Acidaminococcus fermentans DSM 20731: one gene and its partner. Each later gene encodes a partner of the first gene's protein in a complex. Links are inferred from orthologs where the notes say so. Each region holds a gene or a part of one and is shown on either strand. Other genes may lie near its edges.

Region 1 (3,597 bases):
CAGCCGCAGATAGACTTCCGTCTTGCCGCTGCCGGTGATGCCCTGGAGCAGGAAGGTCCGGGCTTCCCGGTTTTCCCGGGCTGCGTCCACTGCCTGGATGGCCGCCTGCTGTTCCTCCGTCAGTTCCAGGGTTTCTTTCCGGGCTTCCAGGCCCTGATAGCTGTCCCGGAGGACCCGCCGCCTGCCTTCCAGCAGCCACCCCTTCCGGACCAGATTCCGCAGGACGGCGGAGGTGATGCCCCGGGCTTCCAGTTCTCCGGCACTGGCGGTCTTTCCATACGGCAAAAGGTCCAGGGCAGCCTGCTGGCTTTTGCCCCGGACCTCTCCGTTTTCCTGTGCGGCCAGTCCTTCCGGCGTTGCTGTGAAGGTCCGTTCGGTTTTTTCCCGCAGTTTGTATTTCACATCGTAGGAAAGGACCACCGCCTTCCGGGCGATCAGTCCCTTCAGGGCCGTCTCTCCCCCGGGGATCCGGCGGATGGCCTTCCGGGGCAGCGGCCCCTTCAGTGTCAGGAAATCATACAGTTCCTGCTCTGGCCGGGACAATCCTTCCGCTTCCGGCACCGGCACGTATTTCCCCACTGCCGCCAGGCTTTTCCGGCCTGGAATGAACAGGCGCAGGGCTTCCGCCAGGGTGCACAGGTAATACTGGGACAGCCAGTAGGCCGTGGCCAGCATCTCACTGTCGAACCAGGGTTCCGTCCCCACCACATCCGCAATATCCTTCAGTTCCCGGGACAGATCCGGTTCCCGGTCCTCTTCCACAATAAAGCCTTCCAGCAGCTGCTGGCCGAAAGGCACCACCACCCGCCAGCCCTGGCCCAGGAAATCCAGGGTTTCCGGCACATGATAGGTGAACTGCCGGAAAATGTTTTTGGCAGGCAGATTGATGGCAACCTTGGCGTATTCCATCTTATTCCAGTGCTTTTTTCAGCACATCCACTTTATCCAGCCGTTCCCAGGGCAGATCCACATCGGTCCTGCCGAAATGGCCATAGGCCGCCGTCTGCCGATAAATGGGCCGGCGCAGGTCCAGGCTCCGGATGATCCCGGCCGGGGTCAGGGAGAAGTTCTTTTCGATCAGTTCCACGATTTTTTCTTCCGGAATGGCCGCCGTACCAAAGGTATTCACACTGATGGATACAGGACGGGCCACCCCGATGGCATAGGCCAGCTGGATTTCGCATTTTTTGGCCAGGCCGGCAGCCACCACGTTCTTGGCCACATACCGGGCTGCATAGGCGGCACTCCGGTCCACCTTGGTGGCATCCTTCCCGGAGAAGGCGCCACCCCCGTGACGGGCCATGCCCCCGTAGGTGTCCACGATGATCTTCCGGCCGGTAAGACCGGAATCCCCCTGGGGCCCGCCGATGACGAACCGGCCGGTGGGGTTGATGTGATAGATGGTCCTGTCATCCAACAGGCTGGCAGGCACCACCGGACGGACCACCTGTTCCAGGATATCCTTCCGCAGCTGTTCCATGGTGATTTCCGGGCTGTGCTGGGCAGAAACCACAATGGTATCCACCCGTACGGGCTGGTCATCCTCATATTCCACCGTTACCTGGGTCTTGCCATCCGGGCGGAGATAAGGCAGGGTACCGTCTTTCCGCACCTGGGCCAGCCGGCGGGCCAGCTTGTGGGCCAGGGAAATGGGCAGGGGCATGTATTCCGGGGTTTCATCGGTGGCATACCCGAACATCATGCCCTGGTCACCGGCACCGATTTTTTCCGTTTCATCCTGGGCACCCTGTTTGGATTCGTCCGATTCATCCACCCCCTGGGCAATGTCCGGAGACTGTTCATCGATGGAAATCAGCACCCCGCAGGTGGAACCGTCAAAGCCGTACTTGGCCCGGTCATAGCCAATATCGATCACCGTCTGGCGGGCGATCTTGGCAATGTCCACATAGCAGCTGGTGGAAATTTCCCCTACAATATGGATCTGGCCGGTGGCCACCAGGGTTTCGCAGGCAACCCTGGCATCCGGGTCCTGTTCCAGGATAGCGTCCAGCACCGCATCAGAAATCTGATCGGCGATTTTGTCAGGATGGCCTTCCGTAACGGATTCAGACGTAAATACTTTTTTCATTGTTTCCTCCTTGCACAAAAAAAATACTCCCAAAATGAGAGCACTTATAGGACTCTCATCTTACAATCGACAAACCGCATTGCAGGAATTAGCACCGTTGGCCACAGGCCATGGTTGCTGTGGTTTCATAGGGCCATTCCCTCCGCCACTCTTGATGAGCTGTATTCGATTTAGCTTTGTAATTATAACAAATACAGTAGGGAAATGCAAGACGGGCCCTTAATAGTGGACCACGTCCTGCTCTTTCCGGATCCGTTCCAGGATGGGACGGGCAGCCTCGCTCTGGAGGAATTCCAGGGTGGTGGCAGGCACCTGTTCCCGGACCAGTGCCCAGTTCCCTTCCTGGAGCGCCTTCCGGACGATGGATGCACTGACCACCTGGCCCTGTTCTTCCCGGCGGGGCACCACGATGCACTGGATGCCGGCTTCCGGCAGCCGCCGCTGCATCACCTGGTTGTACAGGCCGGTCACCACACTGGTGGGCTCTTCCCCCACATACCGGACGGTAATGCCCAGCCGATGGGCGATTTTGGTAAAGATGGCCAGATCCAGATTGGCATGGCTGGCGATCACCGCTTCCGCATCCTTCTGGAAATAGCTGGGGAAGGTAGCCTGGCTGATGATGTAGGGGCCGCTGTCATGATACCGGAGATTGGACAGATGGCGGGTGCCCTCCTGGATCAGCTGTTTCCGCACGGCATAGGGGAACAGGCTGGCATCCTCGCTGACCATGAACAGATGGACCAGATCATTTTCCGCCGCGGCTTTTTCCACCAGATACTGGTGCCCCAGGGTAAAGGGATTGGCGTTCATGACAATGGCTGCCACTTTGGGCGCTTCCACCCGGCTCCGGGCCAGATTGTCCAGGTAACTGGAAAAGCCGTCCTTCCGGTTTTCCATAAAGACGATCTGGTCTTCGATCCGGGCGATCTCATAGAATCCCAGATCGCCGAAAAATTTGGCGGAACTGCATTTGGTATAGAGGAAAAGATGGAGGTTGCCCCGTTCATACTGGTATTGGACCAGGTGGGAAACGATTTCATTCATCAGCCCTTCTCCCTGGTGATGATGGTCCACGGCCATGCAGCGCAGGGTGTTGCCGAAACAGCTGCCGGTGGCAATGGCATGGTAGTCATTGTCGAACATCACACAGGTATAATCCAGGTTGGCATCCCGGCGGATCCCCTCCTGCTCCAGCAAGGCATCCACCTGGGCATTGGTCCGCTTGTCGGAAGGATATACTTGGGAAATAAAATAATCAGACATTCTGGTCTCCTTCAGGTTTCAAAGTCCTATCATTATATCACAAAAAAGAGAACGGAGTGGTTGGTCCGCCAACTTCCGTTCTCTTCTCCTGTCAGAACCCCAATTGGTCATTGACCAGGATCACATGGATCCGCTCCGGGTGCCGGGCGTACCGGGTAATGAGGATTTCACAGCAACGGGTTTCCGGCGCTTTGCAGTGGGAACAGAACCCGGTGGTCCGGCAGGGAGTCTGGATGTCGAAC
Region 2 (3,632 bases), 1.2 Mb from region 1 along the record:
GCGCCAAGGACTGCAGCGGCTGCCTGCTGCCCCACGATCCGGACCGGTATGACCAGGTGATCCGGACCTTGCAGAAAAAAGTTTTCAGGCCTTTTGACAAAAAATAGTCAAAGGGCTTGATTTTTTTTGGAAACATGCTATTATAGATACTGTAGTTAGCACTCCAGCGAAATGAGTGCTAATAAAAATCACAAACAACCCATTGCTCATAGAATGAAAGGGGATACGTAAGATGTTAAAACCTTTGGATGATCATGTTGTAGTTGAACCCATTGTACAAGAAGAAAAAACCAGCAGCGGCATTTATCTGCCGGATACTGCCCACAAGGACAAACCCCAGACCGGCAAAGTGGTTGCCGTAGGCACCGGCCGTCTCATGGAAAACGGCACCCGGGTTCCTTCCGAAGTGAAGGCAGGGGATGTGGTGGTATTCGCCAAATACTCCGGCAGTGATGTAACCCTGGACGGGAAAGATTACATCATCCTGAGAGACAGCGATATCCTGGCGGTTGTGGAAGACTGAACGCTTTCCTCCGTCCCGTTTCTGGTAGAAGATACCAAACCGTACATTATCTGGAATTAAGGAGTCGATTAGAATGGCTAAACTGATTAAATTTGATGAAGATGCCCGCCGCGGCCTGGAACGCGGTGTCAATGCCCTGGCTGATGCCGTAAAGGTAACCCTGGGGCCCAAAGGCCGGAACGTTGTACTGGAAAAGAAATTCGGTTCTCCCACCATCACCAATGATGGGGTGACCATTGCCAAGGACATCGAACTGGAAGATCCGTTCGAAAACATGGGCGCCGCCCTGGTCCGTGAAGTAGCCACCAAGACCAACGACATCGCCGGCGATGGGACCACCACCGCTACGGTCCTGGCCCAGTCCATCGTCCATGAAGGGATGAAGAACGTGGTGGCCGGTGCCAACCCCATGGTCCTGAAGAAAGGGATCAAGAAAGCCACCGATGCCCTGGTGGACGAACTGAAGAAGAGCGCAAAGACCGTAAGCACCAAGGAAGAAAAGGCACAGGTTGCCTCCATTTCCGCCGGTGACGAAGAAATCGGCGGCCTGATCGCCGATGCCATGGAAAAAGTGGGCAACGACGGGGTCATCACCGTGGAAGAATCCAAGACCATGGAAACTTCCCTGGAAACCGTGAAAGGCATGCAGTTCGACCGTGGGTACATCTCCCCCTACATGGTAACGGATCCGGACAAGATGGAAGCCGTTATGAGCAATCCGTACGTATTCATTACGGATCGGAAGATCACTCTGATCAACGACATTATGCCCGTACTGGAAAAAGTGGTGCAACAGGGCCGTGAACTGCTGATCATCGCTGAAGACGTGGAAGGCGAAGCCCTGGCCACCCTGGTTGTGAACCGTCTGCGTGGCACCTTCAAGGCTGTAGCTGTGAAGGCTCCTGGCTTCGGTGACCGCCGGAAGGCCATGCTGCAGGATATCGCCACCCTGACCGGTGCCACCGTGATCAGTGAAGAAGTGGGCCGGAAACTGGACAGCGCTACCCTGGCTGACCTGGGTACTGCCGGTCAGGTACGGGTGACCAAGGACATGACCACCATCGTGGACGGCGGCGGCGACAAACAGGCCGTGGCTGACCGGGTGGCTTCCATCAAGGCCCAGATCCCTGAAACCACTTCCCAGTTCGACAAGGAAAAACTCCAGGAACGCCTGGCCAAACTGTCCGGCGGCGTAGCCGTAATCAAGGTTGGGGCTGCCACCGAAACCGAACTGAAAGACAAGAAACTGCGTATCGAAGATGCCCTGAACGCCACCCGTGCTGCTGTGGCGGAAGGCATTGTGGCCGGCGGCGGCACTGCCCTGCTGCAGGTACAGCCGGTACTGGATGAACTGGAAGCCAAGGCTGAAGGGGACGAAAAGACCGGTATCGATATCGTAAGACGGGCCATTGAAGCACCGGTACGGCAGATCGCCAGCAACGCCGGTCTGGAAGGGGCCGTCATCGTGGAAGCCGTGAAGAAGGCTGCCAAGGGCACCGGCTTCAACGCTGCCACCGAAGAATATGTGGACATGATCAAAGCCGGTATCGTGGATCCCTGCAAAGTGACCCGTTCTGCTCTCCAGAACGCCGCTTCCATCGCTTCCATGATCCTGACCACGGAAGCCGTAGTAGCCGACAAACCGGCTGAAAAAGGCGCTGCTCCCGCTCCTGCCATGGGCGGCGGCATGCCGGGCATGATGTAAGAAGAAGCCGTCAGGCGGTAAAAAAAGGGGTTGCTGTACGGAATGTGCAGCAACCCCTTTTTTGCACAGAAATCCTATTTACGAATCATTCTTAAAATGCTATACTATATCCATCAACAAGATTTGATCTGTACGAACAGAGGAGGAATATACTATGGAAAAACGGACTGTGAATTTTGCCGGCAACCCTGTGGCCCTGGTGGGGCCGGAAGTGAAAGTGGGCCAGCAGGCTCCGGATTTCAAACTGCTGGACAACAAACTGGGAGAAAAGACCCTGAAGGATTACGCAGGGAAGATCAAGGTGATCTCCGTGGTGCCCTCCCTGGATACCGGGGTGTGCGATGCCCAGACCCGCTGGTTCAACCAGGATGTGACCGGCCTGTCCCCTGATGTGGTGGTGCTCACCGTTTCCATGGACCTGCCCTTTGCCCAGGCCCGGTGGTGCGGTGCCGCCGGGGTGGAAAATGTGGTGACTTTGTCCGATCACCGGGACGCTGATTTCGGGAAGAACTATGGCTTCCTGATGGACGGCCTGCGGCTGGAAGCCCGGGGCGTGGTGGTTGTGGACAAAAACGACAAGGTGACCTACGTGGAATACGTCCCCGAAGTGACCCACGCCATCAACTTCGACGGCGTGCTGGCCGCGGTGAAAGGGCTGCTGTAAGGATATAAAGGGGATGCTGCCGGGGCAGCATCCGGTCAGCTGTCAACTGCCAAAGGAAAGAACCCGCCTTTTTTGGGGGCGGGTTCTTTTTTGTGAAAAAAGGAGTTTCCCATGCCATCCCTGTTCCATTTCCTCCGCTCCAACCCCGTCCTTTTCCTGGCCTCGGCTGGGGCTTTGCTGTCTTTTTGGGTGGTGCCTCCTTCCGGGGCCCTGCTGGAGGTCCTCAATGTGCCGGTGCTGGCCATCCTGTTCTGCCTGATGGCGGTGATCGGGGGCCTGCGGGAAACGGGTTTCTTCGACCGTCTCCTGGACCATCTCCTGGGCCGTCTCCAGGATACCCGGCAGCTGGGGGCGGTGCTGGTGTTCGCCTGCTTCTTCGGGAGCATGTGGGTCACCAACGACGTGGCCCTGCTCACCTTCGTCCCCTTTGCCCTGCTGTCCCTGGAAGGGCAGGGGACGGAAAAACAGGCGGCCCGGGTCATCGTGCTCCAGACCCTGGCCGCCAACCTGGGGAGCATGGTGACCCCGGTGGGGAATCCCCAGAACCTGTACCTGTACTTCCGGTATCAGATGGACCTGGGAGAATTCCTCACCCTGCTGCTGCCCTACACCCTGGCCTCCCTGGTCCTGCTGGCGCTGGGGGTGGTCTTTTGGATCCCCCGCCGCCCCCTGGAGAAAGGGGGGAGGGGAGAAGCCGGACAGAAGGGGAACCGGCGGCCGGTGAGAGAGGAACGGGTCCT

Evidence for each region. The genes of interacting proteins can lie anywhere in the genome.
Region 2: the proteins of metK (region 1) and groL are in contact, whole or in part, in a cryo-EM structure (PDB 8P4O), measured with the Escherichia coli proteins. The link is inferred for Acidaminococcus fermentans DSM 20731 from one-to-one orthologs.

What each region holds. Positions count from the first base shown.
Region 1 is NC_013740.1:358,939-362,535, reverse strand. The notes cover bases 1-2,877. They hold metK (methionine adenosyltransferase), read right to left. Parts: upstream 2,090-2,877; coding sequence 911-2,089; downstream 1-910. Other genes in these bases: citC ([citrate (pro-3S)-lyase] ligase), read right to left, coding at 2,309-2,877; priA (primosomal protein N'), read right to left, coding at 1-909. Also shown: more of citC, read right to left, coding at 2,878-3,355; ACFER_RS01615 (lactate utilization protein), read right to left, coding at 3,447-3,597. UniProt on the Escherichia coli protein: Catalyzes the formation of S-adenosylmethionine (AdoMet) from methionine and ATP.
Region 2 is NC_013740.1:1,581,371-1,585,002, reverse strand. What follows is about bases 1-2,912. They hold groL (chaperonin GroEL), read left to right. Parts: upstream 1-596; coding sequence 597-2,228; downstream 2,229-2,912. Other genes in these bases: tpx (thiol peroxidase), read left to right, coding at 2,383-2,892; groES (co-chaperone GroES), read left to right, coding at 233-523; ACFER_RS07295 (cysteine-rich small domain-containing protein), read left to right, coding at 1-107. In the rest of the region: ACFER_RS07275 (SLC13 family permease), read left to right, coding at 3,004-3,632.